2 linked regions of the Alloyangia pacifica genome follow. The protein of the gene in region 1 interacts with the protein of each later gene in a pairwise test. Links are inferred from orthologs where the notes say so. Each region holds a gene or a part of one and is shown on either strand. Other genes may lie near its edges.

Region 1 (8,791 bases):
CGGGCGGCAGCGGCAGGGGGGCCTGCGCTGCGGCTGGCAGGGCGAGGAAGAGACGGGCGAGGAAGAGAAGGGCGAGGAAGAGAAGGGCGGTAAGGAGGCGCGGGAGCCGCGCTTTGCGGGATCGTGTCATCGGAGCATGGGCGTCTTCCGCTGGCGGCGCAGCGGAAGGTAGAGGTCCGACGGGAACACGTCCATCACGCACACGTGTGTGCATGGCGCGCGCATCGCCCGCGCATGCGGTGCGCCCCGTCCCATCGCGCCTTGCATCGGCGGAGGATCGCACATAGGTTCCGGCCAAATTTTGCGGGGGGTGTCCCCCATATAACACCAAGAGGAGCCCGCCCATGGATGGCAGCGCAGTCGCCCAGTTCGTCCCCCTGATCCTGATCTTCGGCATCATGTATTTCCTGCTGATCCGTCCGCAGCAGAAGAAAGTGAAAGAGCACCAGAAGATGGTCAGCGCCCTGCGTCGCGGCGATCAGATTGTCACCCAAGGCGGCCTCATCGGCAAGGTGGTGAAGGTCAAGGAAGGCGGCGAGGTCGAGGTCGAGATCGCCGAGGGCGTCAAGGTCCGCGTGATCCAGAGCACAGTTGCTCAGGTCCTGTCGAAGACCGAGCCCGCCGAGTCCTGATTCCAACGCGAAAGCGCCCCAGACAATGCTTCAGATCGATCTTTGGAAACGCCTGACCATCTGGGCGCTCGTGATCGTAGGGCTGGCCTTGGCCAGCCCTAACCTGTTCTACAACAGGGTAGAATCCCACAATGACGCGGTTGCCGCCATCGAAAAGTCGGGTGCCACGCCCGAGCGCGAGGCGGCCGCCGCGAGCTGGCCAAGCTGGCTGCCCTCCGGGTTGGTCAACCTCGGCCTCGACCTCCGCGGCGGGGCCCATCTGCTCGCTGAGGTAAAGGTTGCCGACGTCTACGCCTCGCGGCTCGAGGCGCTCTGGCCCGACGTGCGCGACATCCTGCGCCCCGAGCGCGATAGGGTCGGCACCATCCGCCTGCAGCCCTCACCGGCCGGCGAGCTGCGCGTGCGCATCTCCAACCCCGACGGCATGGCCCGCGCGCTGGAGCTGGTGCGCGGTCTCGCGCGTCCGGTGACCTCGCTCACTGGCGCCGGCTCCAACGACCTCGAGGTCAGCGGGCAGGGCGACGAGATCGTCGTGACCCTTTCGGAGGCCGAGAAACAGGCCACCGACGAGCGCACCATGCAGCAGTCGCTGGAAATCATCCGCCGCCGGATCGATGAGGTTGGCACCCGCGAGCCGACGATCCAGCGGCAGGGCAGCGACCGCATCCTGATCCAGGTGCCGGGAATCGGCTCGGCCGCCGAGCTCAAGGACATCATCGGCACCACCGCCCAGCTGACCTTCCAGCCGGTCGTCAGCCGCACCACCAACGCCGACACCACCCCCGGCGTGGGCAACGAGCTCTTGCCCGCGATGAACGAGGAGGGGGTCTACTACGTGCTCGAGCAGGCGCCCGTCGTCACCGGCGAGGAGCTGACCGACAGCCAGCCGAGCTTCGACCAGAACGGCCGGCCGGCGGTGACCTTCCGCTTCAACCCGAGCGGCGCGCGCAAGTTCGGCGATTACACCGCCGCCAACATCGGCTCGCCCTTCGCCATCGTTCTCGACGACGAGGTGATCTCGGCCCCGGTGATCCAGAGCCACATCCCCGGCGGCTCGGGCATCATCACCGGCCAGTTCTCGGTTGAGGAATCCACAAACCTCGCCGTGCTGCTGCGCGCCGGGGCGCTGCCCGCCGGGCTCGACTTCCTCGAGGAGCGGACCATCGGTCCGGAACTGGGGCAGGACAGCATCGAAGCGGGCAAGCTGGCGACAGGCGTGGCCTTCGTCGCGGTGCTCGGCTTCATGTGGGCGAGCTACGGGCTCTTCGGCATCTTCGCAAATATCGCGCTCATCGTGAACGTCGGGCTGATCTTCGGCCTGCTGTCGATGATCGGCGCGACGCTGACGCTGCCCGGCATCGCCGGCATCGTGCTGACCGTCGGTATGGCGGTGGACGCCAACGTGCTGATCTTCGAGCGTATCCGCGAGGAACTGAAGACCGCGCGCGGTCCGGCCCGGGCCATCGAGCTTGGCTATGAAAAGGCGCTGTCGGCCATCGTCGACGCCAACATCACCACCATCATCACGGCGATCATCCTCTATGTCATGGGCTCGGGTCCGGTGCGCGGTTTCGCCATCACCCTCGGCCTCGGCATCGTCACCTCGGTCTTCACCGCGATCTATGTCACCCGGCTGCTGATCTCGATGTGGTTCGAACGCCGCCGTCCCAAAACCATCGAGGTCTGAGCCATGCGTCTTCGTGTCATTCCCGACAATACGAGCTTCGACTTCTTCAAGCGCTGGAAGCTGTGGTTCGGCATCTCCGGCCTGATGATCGTGCTGGCGCTGGTCAGCTTCGGCGTGCGCGGCCTGAACTACGGCATCGACTTCCGCGGCGGCACCACCATCCGCACGCAGAGCGCCGAGGTGGTGGACGTTGGCGCCTACCGCGACGCGCTCGGCGCGCTGGGGCTGGGCGACGTGGTGATCTCCGAGGTATTCGACCCGTCCTTCGGACCGGATCAGAACGTCGCCATGGTCCGCATCCAGGCGCAGGACGAGGAAGAGGCCGTCACCCCCGAGACCATCGCTCAGGTCGAGGCGGCGCTGCAGGGCGTTGCACCGGACATCGAGTTCGTCTCGGTGGAATCCGTCGGCCCCAAGGTGTCGGGCGAGTTGATCTGGACCGCGGTCGAGGCGGTGGTTCTGGCCATCGGCGCGGTGCTGATCTACATCTGGCTGCGCTTCGAATGGCAGTTCGCGCTCGGCGCGGTGCTGGCGCTGGTGCACGACGTGGTGCTGACGATCGGCGTCTTCTCCGAGCTTCAGATGAAGTTCGACCTGACCACCATCGCGGCGCTGCTGACCATCGTCGGCTATTCGCTCAACGACACCGTCGTGGTCTTCGACCGTGTCCGCGAGAACCTCATCAAGTACAAGAAAACCGAGCTCAAGGAGGTGCTGAACCTCTCGATTAACGAGACTCTCAGCCGGACCTTCATGACCTCCTTCACCACGCTGCTGGCGCTCTTCGCGCTCTTCGCGCTGGGGGGGGACGTTATCCGCGGATTCGTCTTCGCGATGATCTGGGGCGTCTTCGTGGGGACTTACTCCTCGGTCTTCGTCGCCTCGACCGTGCTGCTCTGGCTCGGCGTCAAACGCGACTGGAGCAAGACCGAGGCAGAGGCCGAGGCCAAGAAGACCGGCAGCAGCGTCTGAGCCGGCCTGCGGGGCCGGGAGACCGGCCACGGCGCGCCCCGAGACGTGCAATCTCGGGCCGGACTGCCGGTTTTTGCGCCGGTGCGCGAGCAAAGCCCTAGACTTTGGTCTAGGGCTTTGTCGCTTTCGTATATCCCCGCTATGCTTGCCCTCCACCTGCGCCGCCCGCTGCCCGCCCCAAGCAGTGGGGCAATGGTCGCGCGGGGTAATTAGCTTTGATTTTTCATGTTTCGGCCTTATGCTGCCGCAGCGCGGCATGATCATGCTTCGTGCATCGTTTCGGGAGGGGTGCACAGCGGGATCGGCGCGATCACAGGGACCGCGGTCCGCTTCGGGCCGCCTGTATGGGACCAGGGGAAGAACCATGCGGATGAATGAAATCAACTTCAGCGACGCGATGCCGGTCGAAGGCTACGGCCCGGGATTTTTCCGCATTGGCGGGCGTCCTGTCGACGGCGGCGTCTGCCTCTCTCCCGATGGCATGAAGCCTTGGGCGGGACTGTCGGACGAGGACACGCTGGTCTCGCTCGCGGGCAAGATCGACGTGCTCTTCGTCGGCACGGGGGGCGACATCGCGTTGCTGCCCAAGACGCTGTCGAGCCGGCTCGAAGAAGCGGGCGTCGGGGTCGAGGTGATGAACTCTCCCTCGGCCTGCCGCACCTACAACGTGCTGCTGGGCGAGGGACGCCGGGTGGCCTTGGCGGCCATGCCCGTCTGACCTGGCATCTTCAGAGCCTTAGCCAATCCGGCCGCGCCCGCGGCGCCTGTGCCGGACCAGCCATGACCTTGCAACAGCTTGTCACGGCGCGGCTTTCGCGCTTTCCCGGGCCATTCGGCTGGGGTAAGCCCGTGGCATGACCCTGCCCATGACCCTGACTGTTCGCGATCTGGCCGTCGCCCGGGGCGGCGTGCCCGTGCTGGAGCGGCTGAGCTTCACGCTCTCCTCCGGGCGCGCACTCGTGCTGCGCGGGCCGAACGGCTCGGGCAAGACCACCTTGCTGCGCACCATCGCCGGGCTGCAACCGGCCTTCGAGGGCAAGATCGAGGGGGCGGGCGAACGCATCGCCTATGCCGCTCATTCCGATGGTCTGAAATCCATGCTCTCGGTCACCGAGAACCTGCGCTTCTGGGCGCAGGTCTTTGCGCAGACCGACATCGAGGCCGCTCTCGAGGCCTTCGACCTGCGCGGGCTCGAGGAGCGCATGGCCGGGACGCTTTCTGCCGGGCAGAAGCGCCGCTTGGGCCTGGCCCGGCTGATGGTGACCGGGCGCCCGGTCTGGGTGCTGGACGAGCCGACGGTCTCGCTCGACACGGCCTCGGTGGCGCGCTTTGCCGAGGCGGTGCGCGGCCATCTCGCAGCGGGCGGCTCGGCGCTGCTGGCAACCCATATCGATCTGGGACTCGACGAGGCAGAGGTCCTTGACGTCACCCCCTTCAAGGCCGCGCCCCGGGTGTCTCTGGAAGATGAGGCCTTCTTGTGATTGCGCTTCTTCTCAGGGACTTGCGGCTCGCGGTTCGCGCGGGTGGGGGCTTTGGCCTCGGACTTGCCTTTTTCCTCGTCGTCACCGTCCTCATCCCCTTCGGCGTCGGCCCCGAGACCGGCCTGCTGAGCCGCATTGCGCCGGGCGTCTTGTGGATCGGCGCGCTGCTGGCCTGCCTGCTGTCGCTCGACCGCATCTTCGCGCTCGACTGGGAGGACGGCTCGCTCGACCTTCTGGCCACGGCGCCGCTGCCGCTGGAGGGAATCGTCACGATCAAGGCGCTGGCCCATTGGATCACCACCGGCCTGCCCCTTGTGCTTGCCGCGCCCGCGCTCGGCGTGTTGCTGAGCCTGCCGCCCTCGGGATACCTCTGGGTGCTGGTCTCGCTGGCACTCGGCACACCGGCGCTTTCAGTCATCGGCACCTTCGGCGCGGCGCTGACCGTAGGGCTGAAACGGGGCGGGCTGCTGCTGTCGATCCTCGTGCTGCCGCTTTATGTGCCGACGCTGATCTTCGGCGCAGAGGTCGCGCGACGCGGGGCCGAGGGGCTGGCGGTGCAGACGCCACTGCTGATGCTGGCCGGGATCAGCTTCGGCACATTGGCGCTGTTGCCTTTCGCCAGCGCCGCGGTGCTGAGGATCAACCTGCGCTGAGAGGTCACAGGGCGCCGGCAAGCATTGCCGCTGCCGAATATTTGAAGTGTAAAGAGGCGCGAGCTGGGCTAGGGGAGCCGCATGTCGATCTGGGAATACGCCAATCCGGTGAAGTTCATCCGCACCACCGACCGCATCCTGCCCTGGGTGTCGGTCGCGGCAGTGGTTTGCCTCGGGGTGGGGCTGGTCTGGGGTTATTTCTTCACGCCAGACGACTACCGGCAGGGCGCCACGGTCAAGATCATCTACCTGCACGTGCCCGCCGCGCTGATGGCGATCAATGCCTGGATCATGATGCTGGCCGCCTCGCTGATCTGGATCGTTCGCCGCCACCACGTCTCGGCGCTGGCGGCGCGCGCCGCCGCACCGATCGGGGCAACCTTCACCGTCATCGCGCTGGCCACCGGCGCGCTCTGGGGACAGCCGATGTGGGGGACCTGGTGGGCCTGGGACCCGCGGCTCACCTCTTTCCTGATCCTCTTCCTGTTCTACCTTGGCTACATGGCGCTGTGGTCGGCGATCGAGAACGATGACACCGCGGCGGATTTGACCTCGATCCTCTGCCTTGTCGGCTCGGTCTTCGCGCTCTTGTCGCGCTACGCGGTGCTGTTCTGGAACCAGGGACTGCACCAGGGCGCCTCGCTGTCGCTGGACAAGGAAGAGAACGTCGCCGACGTCTTCTGGTATCCGCTGCTGGTCTGCATCGCCGGTTTCGTGTTGCTTTTCGTGGCGCTGGTCTTCCTGCGCACGCAGACCGAAATCCGCGCCCGCCGGTCGCGCGCGCTGCTGGCACGGGAGGGCCGGACATGATGCCCGATCTGGGGAAATACGCCTTTGCCGTGCTCGCCTCCTACGGGGTGAGCCTGGCGCTGATCAGTGCGCTGGTCGCTGTGAGCCTGCGCCGCTCCCGCCGCGTCCGGGCCGAACTCGAAAAGATCGAACAGAGGGTGAAACGCCATGGCTAAGGTCTCGCCCCTGATGGTGATTCCGCCGCTGATCTTCGCCGGATTCGCGGTGATGGCCTATTTCGGCATGCAGCGCGGCGATCCCAACTCACTGCCGTCCACCTTCATCGGCAAGCCGGCTCCGGCCTTGCCCCCGGCAACGCTCGACGGCTTTGCCCCGGTGGCGGATGCGGATCTGCGCACCGGCGAGGTGACCGTGGTGAACTTCTGGGCGAGCTGGTGCCCGCCGTGCCGCGCAGAGCATCCGGTGCTGCTGCACCTGCAGGAGCAGGACGTGCGCATCGTGGGCGTGAACTACAAGGACAAGACCGGGGCCGCCTCGGGCTACCTGACCGAAGACGGCTCGCCCTTTATCGGTGTGCCTTTTGATCCGCAGGGCCGCGCGGCGATCGAATGGGGGGTAACCGGCCCGCCCGAGACCTTCATCCTCGGCGGCGACGGCACGGTGCTGCACAAGCACGTCGGCCCTCTGGCCGGCACGCTCTACACCGAGGACTTCCTGCCTGCGCTGGAACAGGCGCTGGGGCGTGACCTCGAGCCCTGAGCGCGTGGACCATGGAGACAATGACAGGGCCGGGGGCATCGCTTCCGGCCTTGGCGCGCAAGGAGCGAAAATGACCGATCTGCCGTGGACCATGGATCTGCGCGACGCGCGCGACCGGCAGAACTGGGCGGCGCTCGGGGCGCTGATGACGCGCGGGGCCGATCCTTATGCCCGAGACCCGATGGAGGATCACGTCACCGGCTCGGGCTTCGTGGTCTCTCCCTGCCGGGGCTTCACGCTTCTGATGCATCACGCCAAGCTGGGCCGCTGGCTGCAGCCCGGCGGACATTGCGACGGCGATCCGGACGTGGCGGGGGTGGCCGCGCGCGAGATCGTCGAAGAGACCGGTTTGTCCCCTCGCCTGCTATCGCCGCGACTTTTCGACATCGACATCCACGAGATCCCCGCCCGCGCTGATGAGCCCGCACATTTTCACTACGATTTGCGGTTTCTCTTCGAGGCTGACCCTGCGAACCCCTTGCATGGGAACGCGGAATCACACGACCTTCGCTGGGTGGCTCTGGATGATCTGCCGCGCTACGCGCCGCAGCGCTCTGTCTGCGTGCTGCGCGAGAAGCTGCCCCTCTGGAGGGCCGAGAGCGGAGAATGACGTGATGATCGTGCAGGCACGGATTCCCCATGACCTGACTCAGATGAAGCCACTGCCAGGGATCGCTCCGCTCGATCCGGCGGCCTGGCTGCAGGTCGACGATGCCTATGCCGCGCAGATGGCGGAACGCGAGCGCCTGCTGGCGACGCAGCGCGCGGCGGTTCTGGCGATCGAGCCCGACGCGATGCCCGCCGCGCAGGAACTGCTCGAGGTGGTTCTGGCGCATCTGCCCGCGTCCTTCACGCGCAAAGGCGAGGTGGTGACCCGGCCCGACGGCGTCGAGGTGGCGCTCGACCGGAACGACCCCATGGGCACGCTCGGCGTGCTGGTTCAGGAAGACCTGTGCCTGCTGCAGAAACGCGGCGACGAACATGTTCTGACAGGGGCGGCGCTCTGCTTCCCGGCGGGCTGGCGGCTGGCGGATAAGATCTCGCGTCCGCTCAGTGTCATCCACGTTCCGATTCCCGAGTATGATGACAACATCGGCCGCCGGGTGCAGAGGCTCTTCGACGGGGTGGGCCCGGGTAAACCGCTGGTGCGTTTCAACCGGCTGTTTCACGACGATCCCACGCTGTTCCAGCCGGGGCCGCGGCGCAGCAACACGGACCGGGCCAACCCCGCGACCGCGCCCTATCTGCGCTCGGAGCGTCAGTGCCTCGTGCGGCTGCCCGAAACGGAGGCGGTGGTCTTCTCGATCCACACCTTCGTCGTCGAGCGCGGGCCCGACACGCCTTAGAGCGTCAGGTTCAGCAGTCCGGCATTGTCGAGGAAGACCCCGAGGACGGTGAAGCTGAGGAATTGCGTCGCGAGGCGAATGTCCATCCCGCGTGTTAGAGCGACGGCGGCCAGCACCAAGGCGACGGGCAGGTTGATCATCGCCAGAAGCCCGGTCATCGCCCAGGCGGCCAGCGACAGCCGCGTCTGCGCCGGATCGGACACCGCAACGACCATGGGCAGCCCCGAGGCCCTGGGAATGGTCGGCTCGGCGGGATCGGTCAGCGTCTCGGCCATGGCGTCTCGGATTCCCTCGGCCAGCAGCTTCTCGGCTGCGGGGTCGATCGGCGCAAGTCGCTTGCGCGGCGGGCGGGTGAGTTGGTCGGGCAAGGTCTCTGGCGAGAGCCGGGTCCGGGGAGAGAGCCACTCGATCTCGGTTGCCGCACACAGCGGCGAGAGCCGGCGCACCGCCTCGAGCAGCAGCGCGATGGCCTTGGGGCCGCTGGCGAGACCGCCTTCGCGGCAGAGCACCC
Region 2 (8,932 bases), 590 kb from region 1 along the record:
GTGGTATCCAGTGCCTCTTCGAGCGCCCGGATTTGGCGCGACACGGCGGATTGCGACAGATGCAGCGCATCTCCCGCATGTGTCAGGCTGCCTGCGTCAGCGACAGCGTGAAAGATCCTGAGCTTATCCCAATCCATGGCGGCATCTTATTCAACTTTGGCGCCCTGTATACGACAGGAACGGTTAACGGGAACACATCTTCGCCGAGTGTGGGAAATTCACGAAAATTTCCCTATCCGGGTCAGCATGTGTGACCTATCATGGTGCGGAGCTGCAAGCACTATGAGCGATGGGAGGCGCGCATGAGCAAGCAAGCAATTTCCCTGCAGGACAGGTTCGACTTAAGCAAGAGTCCGGTACTTTTGAATGGCACGCAGGCGTTGGTTCGCCTGATGCTGATGCAAAAAGAGCGCGATCGCGCCGCCGGGCTGCATACGGCGGGCTACGTGACGGGCTATCGCGGCTCGCCGCTGGGGGCCGTCGACATCCAGATGAAGCGCGCCGGAAAGCTGCTGTCCGAGAATGACGTGCTCTTCCAGGAAGGGCTGAACGAGGATCTCGCGGCCACGGCGCTCTGGGGCTCGCAACAGGCCGAGCTGCGCGGCGAGGGCAAGTACGACGGTGTCTTCGGCCTTTGGTATGGCAAGGGCCCCGGCGTCGACCGCTCGGGCGACGTCATGCGCCACGCCAACATGGCGGGCACGTCGAAACATGGCGGCGTCCTCATGGCCATGGGCGACGACCACACCGGCGAGAGCTCGACGGTGCTGCACCAGTCCGAATGGGCGCTGGTCGATGCCTACATGCCCGTGGTCTCGCCCGCTGGCGTTCAGGAAGTGCTGGACTTCGGCATCTACGGCTTCGCGCTGTCGCGGTTCTCGGGCCTATGGGTCGGCCTGAAGACGATGAAGGACACGGTCGAGGCCACCGCGGTGGTTGACGGTCGCCCGGACCGCATGTCGCTGGTGACACCCGAGTTCCAATTGCCCGAAGGCGGGCTGAACATCCGCCTCGGCGACACGCCGCACGCGCAGGAAGCGCGGATGATCGACTACAAGCGCTTCGCGGCCGAAGCGTTCTCGCGCGCGAACGGCATGGACAAGCGCGTCTGGGGCAAGCCCGGCGCCAAGATTGGCCTCGTCGCCGCGGGCAAGAACTGGCTCGACCTGCAGCACGCCATGTCGCTGCTGAACATCGACGAGGCCGAGGCCGAGCGTCTTGGCCTCACCACCTACAAGGTGGGCCAGACCTTCCCGCTCGACATGAAGGGCTTCCACGACTGGGCCGAGGGGCTCGAGCTGATCGTCATCGTCGAGGAAAAGCGCAAGCTGATCGAGGTGCAGGTCAAGGAAGCGATCTTCGACGACCGTCGCGGCCGCCGGGTCTATGGCTGGTACAAGGGCGGGGCAGGCGGCATGCACCGCGAAGAGCTCTTCCCCACCCGCGGCGCGCTCGATCCGGTGTGGATCGCGCAGAAGCTCGGCGAGATCTTCGTCGAGGAGGGCCGCGGCACCGAGGGCATCAAGGCCGGGCTTTCGGCGCTCGACGAGGCGCGCAAGGCCGACAACGCCCCCGACCTCGCGGCACGGCTGCCGTATTTCTGCTCGGGCTGTCCGCACAACACCTCGACCAAGCTGCCCGAGGGCGCGCGCGCCTATGCCGGGATCGGCTGCCACTACATGGTGCAATGGATGGACCGCGAGACCACCGGCTTCACCCACATGGGCGGCGAAGGGGTGAACTGGGTCGGCGAGGCGCCCTTCTCCAAGCGCAGCCATGTCTTCCAGAACCTCGGCGACGGCACCTACAACCACTCCGGTTCGCTGGCGATCCGTGCCGCGCTCGCCGCGGGCACCAACATCACCTACAAGATCCTCTACAATGACGCCGTCGCCATGACTGGCGGCCAGCCCAACGAGGGCGGGCTGACGGCAGACCGCATCGCCCGCGAGCTGAAGGCCATGGGCGTCGAGCATCTCGCGGTGGTCTACGACGAGAAGGAGGAGGTGAACTTCGACCTCTTCCCCCGCGGCATCGAGAAATTCGAGCGCGCCGAGATGGACGCCGTGCAGAAGCGCTTTGAGAAGATCGGCGGCGTTTCGGTCATCCTCTATATCCAGACCTGCGCTGCCGAGAAGCGCCGCCGCCGCAAGAAGGGCACCTTCCCCGACCCTGACAAGCGGGTCTTCATCAACACCGATGTCTGCGAGGGCTGCGGCGATTGCGGCGTGCAATCGAACTGCGTCTCGATCGTCCCCGCCGGAACGGAGCTGGGTCGCAAGCGGGCCATTGACCAGTCGAGCTGCAACAAGGACTATTCCTGCCTCAAGGGCTTTTGTCCCTCCTTCGTCACCCTCAAGGGCGCGAAGATGCGCAAGGGCGAGACCGCCGAGATCGACCTGCCGCATCTGCCGCAGCCGCAACTGCCGCAGATCGACAAGACCCACAACGTGGTGATCACCGGCGTCGGCGGCACCGGCGTGGTGACCGTGGGCGCGGTGCTGGCGCAGGCGGCGCAGATCGCCGGCATGGGTGCGGGCATGATGGAGATGGCGGGCCTCGCCCAGAAGGGCGGCGCGGTGCACATCCACCTGCGGCTTGCAAAGCGCCCCGAGGACATCTCGGCGGTGCGCGTGGCGACCGGTGAGGCCGACGCGCTGATCGGCGGCGACCTCGTGGTCAGCGCCGGGGCCAAGACGCTGGGGCTGACGAAACGCGGCCGCACCGGGGCGGTGGTCAACGGACACGAGATCATCACCGGCGAGTTCACCCGCGACACCGAGTTCCAGCTTCCATTCGACCAGCTCCGCGTGGCGCTCGAGGCGCGAATGCAGGACCGGCTGGCGATCTTCGACGCGACCGAGCTGGCACGGATCGCCATGGGCGACTCGATCTTCTCGAACATGATGATCCTCGGCGCCGCCTGGCAGCAGGGGCTCCTGCCGCTGCCGCATGATGCCATCGAGGAGGCGATCCGCCTCAACGGCGCGGCGGTGGAGCGCAACCTGCGCGCCTTCGAGATCGGCCGTTGGGCGGTGGTCCACCCTGCCGAGGCCGCGGCGTTGATCACCCCCAAGGTGGTGGAGAAGCCGAAGTCGCTGGACGAGAAGATCGCCTTCCGTGAAGCGCATCTTGCGGTCTACCAGAACAGGCGGCTGGCGAAGAAATACCGCGCCCTGCTCGACGGCATACCCGACAAGCGCCTGCGCGAGGCGGTGGCCAAGGGCTACCACAAGCTGCTCGCCTACAAGGACGAGTACGAGGTGGCCCGCATGCATCTCGAGACCCGCAAGAAGGCCGAACAGACCTTCGAGCCCGGCTTCGAGATGAGCTTCCACCTTGCCCCGCCGATGCTCTCCAAGGAAGGCTCCGACGGCCGTCCGCAGAAGAAGACCTATGGCGAGGGCATGCTGAAGGCCTTCGGCTTGCTGGCAAAGCTGAAGTGGCTGCGCGGCACTGCGCTCGACCCCTTTGGCCGCACGGCGGAGCGGAAGATGGAGCGCGCCCTCATCGCGCAATACGAGCGCGACATGGCCGAGGTGCTGCCCAAGGTGAGGCCCGAGACGCTCGACGCCACGGTCGCGCTCGCCGAACTGCCGCTGCAGATCCGCGGCTACGGCCCGGTGAAGGAAAAGGCCGAACGCGCTGCCGCCAAGCGTCGCGAAGAGCTGCTTGCCGCCATACACGCCGGCGGCAGCTCCATGGTCAGGGCTGCCGAATAGGCGCAGAGGTCTCGCGCCTTTCTTGCAGGGCAAGATACCCCCGGAGTCCCGGGTCAGTGCCCCCGCGTCCCGCGCCCTCCCGGGGGCGCGGGCGTCGCCACAGGGCGCAATGGATCTCCATCCCAAAGCGCCGTAAGACCGGTCTTCGGGGCTTGCGCCACGTGAGTCGGCGCAGCGTCACGTGAGGCAGGCCGGGTGTGCGTCCCGGCAAGGAGGGCAGAGAATGGCGGTTGGTGTGTTTGATTCCGGGCTTGGCGGGCTCACGGTTCTCGACGCGGTCGCAAAGCGGCTGCCCGAGGTGCCGCTGGTCTACTATGGCGACAACCGGCACGCGCCCTATGGCGTGCGCGACGCGGATGACATCTATAAACTGACCGTCGATGCGGTGCACCGCCTCTGGGACGCGGGCTGCGATCTGGTGATCCTCGCCTGCAACACCGCCTCGGCGGCGGCGCTGCGCCGGATGCAGGAGGGCGGCCTGCCCAAGGGCAAGCGCGTCCTGGGGGTCTTCGTGCCGCTGATCGAGGCGCTGACCGAGCGGCAATGGGGCGACAACTCGCCGCCGCGCGAGGTCGCGGTGCAGCACGTCGCGCTCTTTGCCACGCCGGCCACGGTGCGCTCGCGTGCCTTCCAGCGCGAGCTGGCCTTCCGTGCCATCGGCGTCGACGTCGAGGCGCAGGCCTGTGGCGGTCTCGTCGATGCCATCGAAGAGGGTGACATGATCCTCGCCGAGGCGCTGGTGCGCAGCCACGTCGAGGCGCTGAAACGCAAGATGCCCGAGCCGCAGGCGGCGATCCTTGGCTGTACCCACTATCCGCTGATGCTCGAGGTCTTCCAGGAGGCTCTGGGAGAGGGAGTCGCGGTCTATTCGCAGGCGAACCTCGTGGCAGAGTCGCTTGCCGACTACCTCCAGCGCCATCCAGACATGTACGGCAGCGGGACCGAGAGCCGTTTCCTGACCACCGGCGATCCGCGCAAGGTCTCGGTGCATGCGACCCAGTTCCTCAAGCGGCCTTTGAGCTTCGAGGCTGCCTAGCGCCCGCCCCCGACGGGCACGACAGGGCGGGGCGTGCTGCTCGCGGGCAGGACAAAGCGGGCGCGCAGGCCCCACACCTCGGGGATAGTTCCGTCTCGAAGAGCGGGCGGGCCGCGGCGCGGTGACGCAATTTGATTTGGAGCGGTGCTCTCGGCGCCTTAAGGTGCCATATAGAGAGAACCGCATGCATGTCGGGGGGAAGGCAATGGGTCTCAAATCGCTGAAGAAGCAGCGGCGCATCCAGGTCGTGGCGCTGGCCGCGGTGGCGCTGGTCGTCTCGACCGCGCTGATCGGCTATGCGATGCGCGACGGGATCAACTTCTTCCGCTCGCCGAGCCAGGTGGTCGAGGCACCGCCCTCGCCGAACGAGACCTTCCGCATTGGCGGGCTGGTCGAGGAAGGCTCGCTCGTGCGCGGCCAGGGGCATGAGATCAGCTTCTCGGTGACCGATGGCGGCGCCTCGGTGCCGGTGGTCTTCGAGGGCGTGCTGCCGGACCTCTTCGACGAGAACCAGGGCATGGTCGGCACCGGGCGCTATGTCGATGGCGTGTTCCGGGCGAGCGAGATCCTCGCCAAGCACGACGAAACCTACATGCCCAAAGAGGTGATCGACGCGCTGAAGGAACAGGGCGTCTACGAGGATCCCAACGCCGGGAGCTGACACTGCCTTGGCGCTTAGGCGTATCGGCTGCGGATTGCAGCTGGTGCAAGCGGGCTGCCCGCTTGTGACGGAAGACATTGCCGCCGCTTCCGGCTAGTCTGCGCCCTCGCAACGTGGGATTTGCAGATGACGATCAACGACATGGACGACCTTGCCGGGCTGAAGGACATCGGCCGGATCGTCGCGAACGCCCTGCAGGGCATGGCGAAGGCGATCGAGCCGGGCATGACGACGCTGGAGCTCGACGAGATCGGCCGCGCGATGCTCGAAGCCGAGGGTGCGCAATCGGCTCCCGAGACGAGCTACAACTTCCCCGGCGCCACCTGCATCAGCATCAACGAGGAGATCGCCCACGGCATCCCCGGTCCGCGGGTGATCCAGCGCGGCGATCTGGTGAACATCGACGTCTCGGCCTCGAAGGCCGGGATCTTTGCCGACACCGGCGCGACCTTTCGGGTGGCGCCGGTGAAAGCGCCACTCGACCGGCTGTGCCGCGATGGCAAGAAAGCCATGCAGATCGGCATTGCACAGGTTGGCGCGGATCGGCCTCTCGCGGGGATCGGCGCGGCCATCGGGCGGTTTGCCGGCAGCAAGGGCTACACGCTGATCCGCAATCTCGCCAGCCACGGTGTCGGCCATTCCCTGCATGAATACCCCGAAGAGATCCCTACCTGGCCCGTGCGCGGCGAGCGGCGGCGGATCACCAAGGGGCTGGTGCTCACCGTCGAGCCGTTTTTGTCGATGGGAGGGCAGTGGGCCAGCGAGGGCGAGGACGGCTGGACGCTCTACAGCGAGCCCTGCGCGCCGGTCGTGCAATACGAGCACACGGTGGTCGCGACCGAAACCGGCGCGCTGGTGGTCACCCAGCCGGGATGACCCGTGTTCAAGGCGTTCGTTCGAAAAAGCGCAGGTGCGGCAGCGCCACGTCCGGGATGGGCTGGTAGGGGCCGCGCTCGACAAAGCCCAGCTTGGCGTAGAGGTGGCAGGCGGCAGCCAGCGTCTTCATCGTGTCGAGCCGCAGAAGCGGCGCACCGGCGGCGCGGGCGCGGGTGGCCAACTCTTCCACCAGCTGAGCCGCGAGCCCTTGGCCGCGCGCCTCGGGGGCGACGTAGACCCGCTTGATCTCGGTGCTGCCGTCGGGCAGCCGCTGCGACATGGCGCAGCCGACCGGGGCGCCCTGGCGCTCGGCCAGCAGAACGGCGTCATGCTTGCCGGGCAGGGCATCCAGCAGCTCGTTGTATGCGGGGTCGGGATAGAAAAGCGCAACCAGCGCCGGGGCGGCGGGATGGTGGGCGCGCAGGTCCTCGCGGTAGGCGAGGCAGAGCGCACGCACGGCGGCGAAATCCTCGGGACTCGCCGCCGTGCGGAGGGTGATCTGGGTCACGTTTGCAGATCCGGACGCGGATCAGGCGTTGGCTTCGCGGATCTTTTCGGCGGCATCCTTGTCGTAGGTCACGCCGCTGGTCTCGAACAGCGTGTCGAGCTCGCCCGAGAGGGTCATCTCGGTGATGATGTCGCAGCCGCCGACAAATTCGCCCTTGATGTAGAGCTGCGGGATCGTCGGCCAGTCCGAGTAATCCTTGATGCCCTGGCGGATGGCGTCATCGGCCAGCACGTTCACGTCGAGGTAGTCGACGCCCATGTAGTTGAGCACGCCTGCGACGCGGCTGGAGAAGCCACATTGCGGCATGGTCTTGGTGCCCTTCATGAAGAGCACCACGTCGTTCGCCTTCACCGTTTCTTCGATACGGGTGGTTGCGTCGGTCGTCATCTCTGTCTCCTGTCTGCGCGCGCCGCCCGGCAGGGGCGCGGCGTGGATGTCTAATCTTGCTGTGTGTGTCTTACTCGGGGGCCTTGGTGGTGAGCGCCAGCGCGTGCAGCTCGCCATGATTGCCGTCCATCTTGCCCTTCAGCGCGGCGTAGACGGCGCGCTGCTGCTGGACACGGTTCTGGCCGCGGAAGCTTTCGTCGATGACCTCCGCGGCATAGTGATTGCCGTCTCCGGCGAGGTCGGTGATGGTGATCTTGGCCTCGGGGAAGGCGGCGCGGATGAGCTGTTCGATCTCCGTCGCTTCTATTGCCATGTGGGCGGACTCCGCTGTCAGACTGTTCTACTCAGATGTAAGACGGGCGCCGCGCGGGTGCAAGCGCGGGCCATTTTCTTGGCTTGGTTCGGGGGCGGAACCGGGACGGACGAGGGGGCGGGGCTCAGAGATCCAGCTCGACCCAGACCGGCACGTGGTCCGACGGCTTGTCGCGGCCGCGGATGTCGCGGTCGATGCCGCAGTCGGTCATCAGGTCGGCGCAGGACGGCGTCATCAGCACGTGGTCGATGCGGATGCCGTTGTTCCGCTGCCAGGCCCCGGCCTGATAATCCCAGAACGAATAATGCCCCGGCCCCTGCACTCGGGCGCGGAAGGCCTCGGTGTAGCCGAGGTTGAGGATGCGGCGGAAGGCGTCGCGGCTCTGCTGGAGGTAGAGCGCGTCGTTCTCCCAGGCCTGCGGCTTGGCGGCATCCTCGGCCTGAGGAATGATGTTGTAGTCGCCGGCCATGAGGGCGGGGGTCTCGTCGGCCAGAAGCTGCTGCGCGCGCGCGTGCAGCCGGTCCATCCAGTCCAGCTTGTAGCCATACTTGCCGTCCCGGATCGGCTGACCATCGGCGTCGAACTCCACCGGGTTGCCGTTCGGCAGGTAGAGCCCGCAGAGGCGCAGGGCCTCCTTCTCTCCCACCACGGTCGCCTCGATCCAGCGCGCCTGCTCGTCGCTGTCGTCGCCGGGCAGGCCGCGGCTCACGTCCTCGAGCGGGTGCTTGGACAGGATCGCCACGCCGTTGAAGCTCTTCATGCCGTGGGTCTCGACGTTGTAGCCGCGCTCCTCGAAAAGCTCGTGCGGGAAGGCCTCGTCGACCGACTTGATCTCCTGCAAGAGCGCGACATCGGGCTGCGCTTCGTCGAGCCAGTCCGTCAGCGCACCGACGCGCGCCTTGATGCCGTTGATGTTGAAGGTGGCGATCTTCATCTGGAGCCCTCCGGAAGTTGCGCCAGCTATCGCGCAAAGCCGGCTGAGGGACAAGTGCGGCGGGCCGGATTCGCGGGTGATTCGGCGGCCGGCACCGACGATTCGTCGCCAATTCTGTGATTTGAATGACGCAGCGGAAACTATCCCCAGAAAAGAATCTTCTGTGGGGAAGAGAGATTGTCGCGCGAAGCGACGAAATTGTAAGTCATTGTTTCTGTGAAGAACTCCTGTATTAATCTACCTTAACAAGAAACCATATTGCCTGAAGCAATCATCGCAAGAAACCCTGAAGCACGTTTCTCGTGTCAATCCAACCAGGGAGAACTTCCATGACTGCTCAACTCAAGCAATTCGTGACCGCAGAAGCGCAGCACCGTGTCGAGGCCGATATGTTCGGCGGCGAGGGCTGCGCCATGTTCACCTCGGGCGCGGCGCCTGCCGAGGCCGAAACGCTGCTCGGCGGCGGGATCGAGATGTTCACCTCCGGGGCAGCAC

Evidence for each region.
Region 2: the proteins of CEW88_RS06050 (region 1) and ccmE interact in binary tests that used the Escherichia coli proteins (3 or more experiments, as listed by UniProt). The link is inferred for Alloyangia pacifica from one-to-one orthologs.

Annotation. Positions count from the first base shown.
Region 1 is NZ_CP022189.1:1,255,483-1,264,273, forward strand. The notes cover bases 4,495-7,370. They hold CEW88_RS06050 (heme ABC transporter permease), read left to right. Parts: upstream 4,495-5,506; coding sequence 5,507-6,235; downstream 6,236-7,370. Other genes in these bases: ccmA (heme ABC exporter ATP-binding protein CcmA), read left to right, coding at 4,495-4,772; ccmB (heme exporter protein CcmB), read left to right, coding at 4,769-5,425; ccmD (heme exporter protein CcmD), read left to right, coding at 6,232-6,390; CEW88_RS06060 (DsbE family thiol:disulfide interchange protein), read left to right, coding at 6,383-6,934; CEW88_RS06065 (NUDIX hydrolase), read left to right, coding at 7,005-7,370. Outside these bases: CEW88_RS06015 (trypsin-like serine peptidase), read right to left, coding at 1-130; preprotein translocase subunit YajC, read left to right, coding at 345-632; protein translocase subunit SecD, read left to right, coding at 658-2,319; protein translocase subunit SecF, read left to right, coding at 2,323-3,291; CEW88_RS06035 (Mth938-like domain-containing protein), read left to right, coding at 3,656-4,009; more of ccmA, read left to right, coding at 4,158-4,494; more of CEW88_RS06065, read left to right, coding at 7,371-7,544; CEW88_RS06070 (heme-dependent oxidative N-demethylase family protein), read left to right, coding at 7,549-8,280; CEW88_RS06075 (hypothetical protein), read right to left, coding at 8,277-8,791. UniProt on the Escherichia coli protein: Required for the export of heme to the periplasm for the biogenesis of c-type cytochromes.
Region 2 is NZ_CP022189.1:1,849,135-1,858,066, reverse strand. Bases 3,770-6,691 are described here. They hold ccmE (cytochrome c maturation protein CcmE), read left to right. Parts: upstream 3,770-4,963; coding sequence 4,964-5,419; downstream 5,420-6,691. Other genes in these bases: CEW88_RS08865 (GNAT family N-acetyltransferase), read right to left, coding at 6,303-6,691; map (type I methionyl aminopeptidase), read left to right, coding at 5,546-6,295; murI (glutamate racemase), read left to right, coding at 3,946-4,758. Outside these bases: CEW88_RS08890 (LysR family transcriptional regulator), read right to left, coding at 1-137; CEW88_RS08885 (indolepyruvate ferredoxin oxidoreductase family protein), read left to right, coding at 303-3,722; more of CEW88_RS08865, read right to left, coding at 6,692-6,803; grxD (Grx4 family monothiol glutaredoxin), read right to left, coding at 6,825-7,190; CEW88_RS08855 (BolA/IbaG family iron-sulfur metabolism protein), read right to left, coding at 7,261-7,503; xth (exodeoxyribonuclease III), read right to left, coding at 7,628-8,437; CEW88_RS08845 (DUF6749 family protein), read left to right, coding at 8,767-8,932. UniProt on the Escherichia coli protein: Heme chaperone required for the biogenesis of c-type cytochromes. Transiently binds heme delivered by CcmC and transfers the heme to apo-cytochromes in a process facilitated by CcmF and CcmH.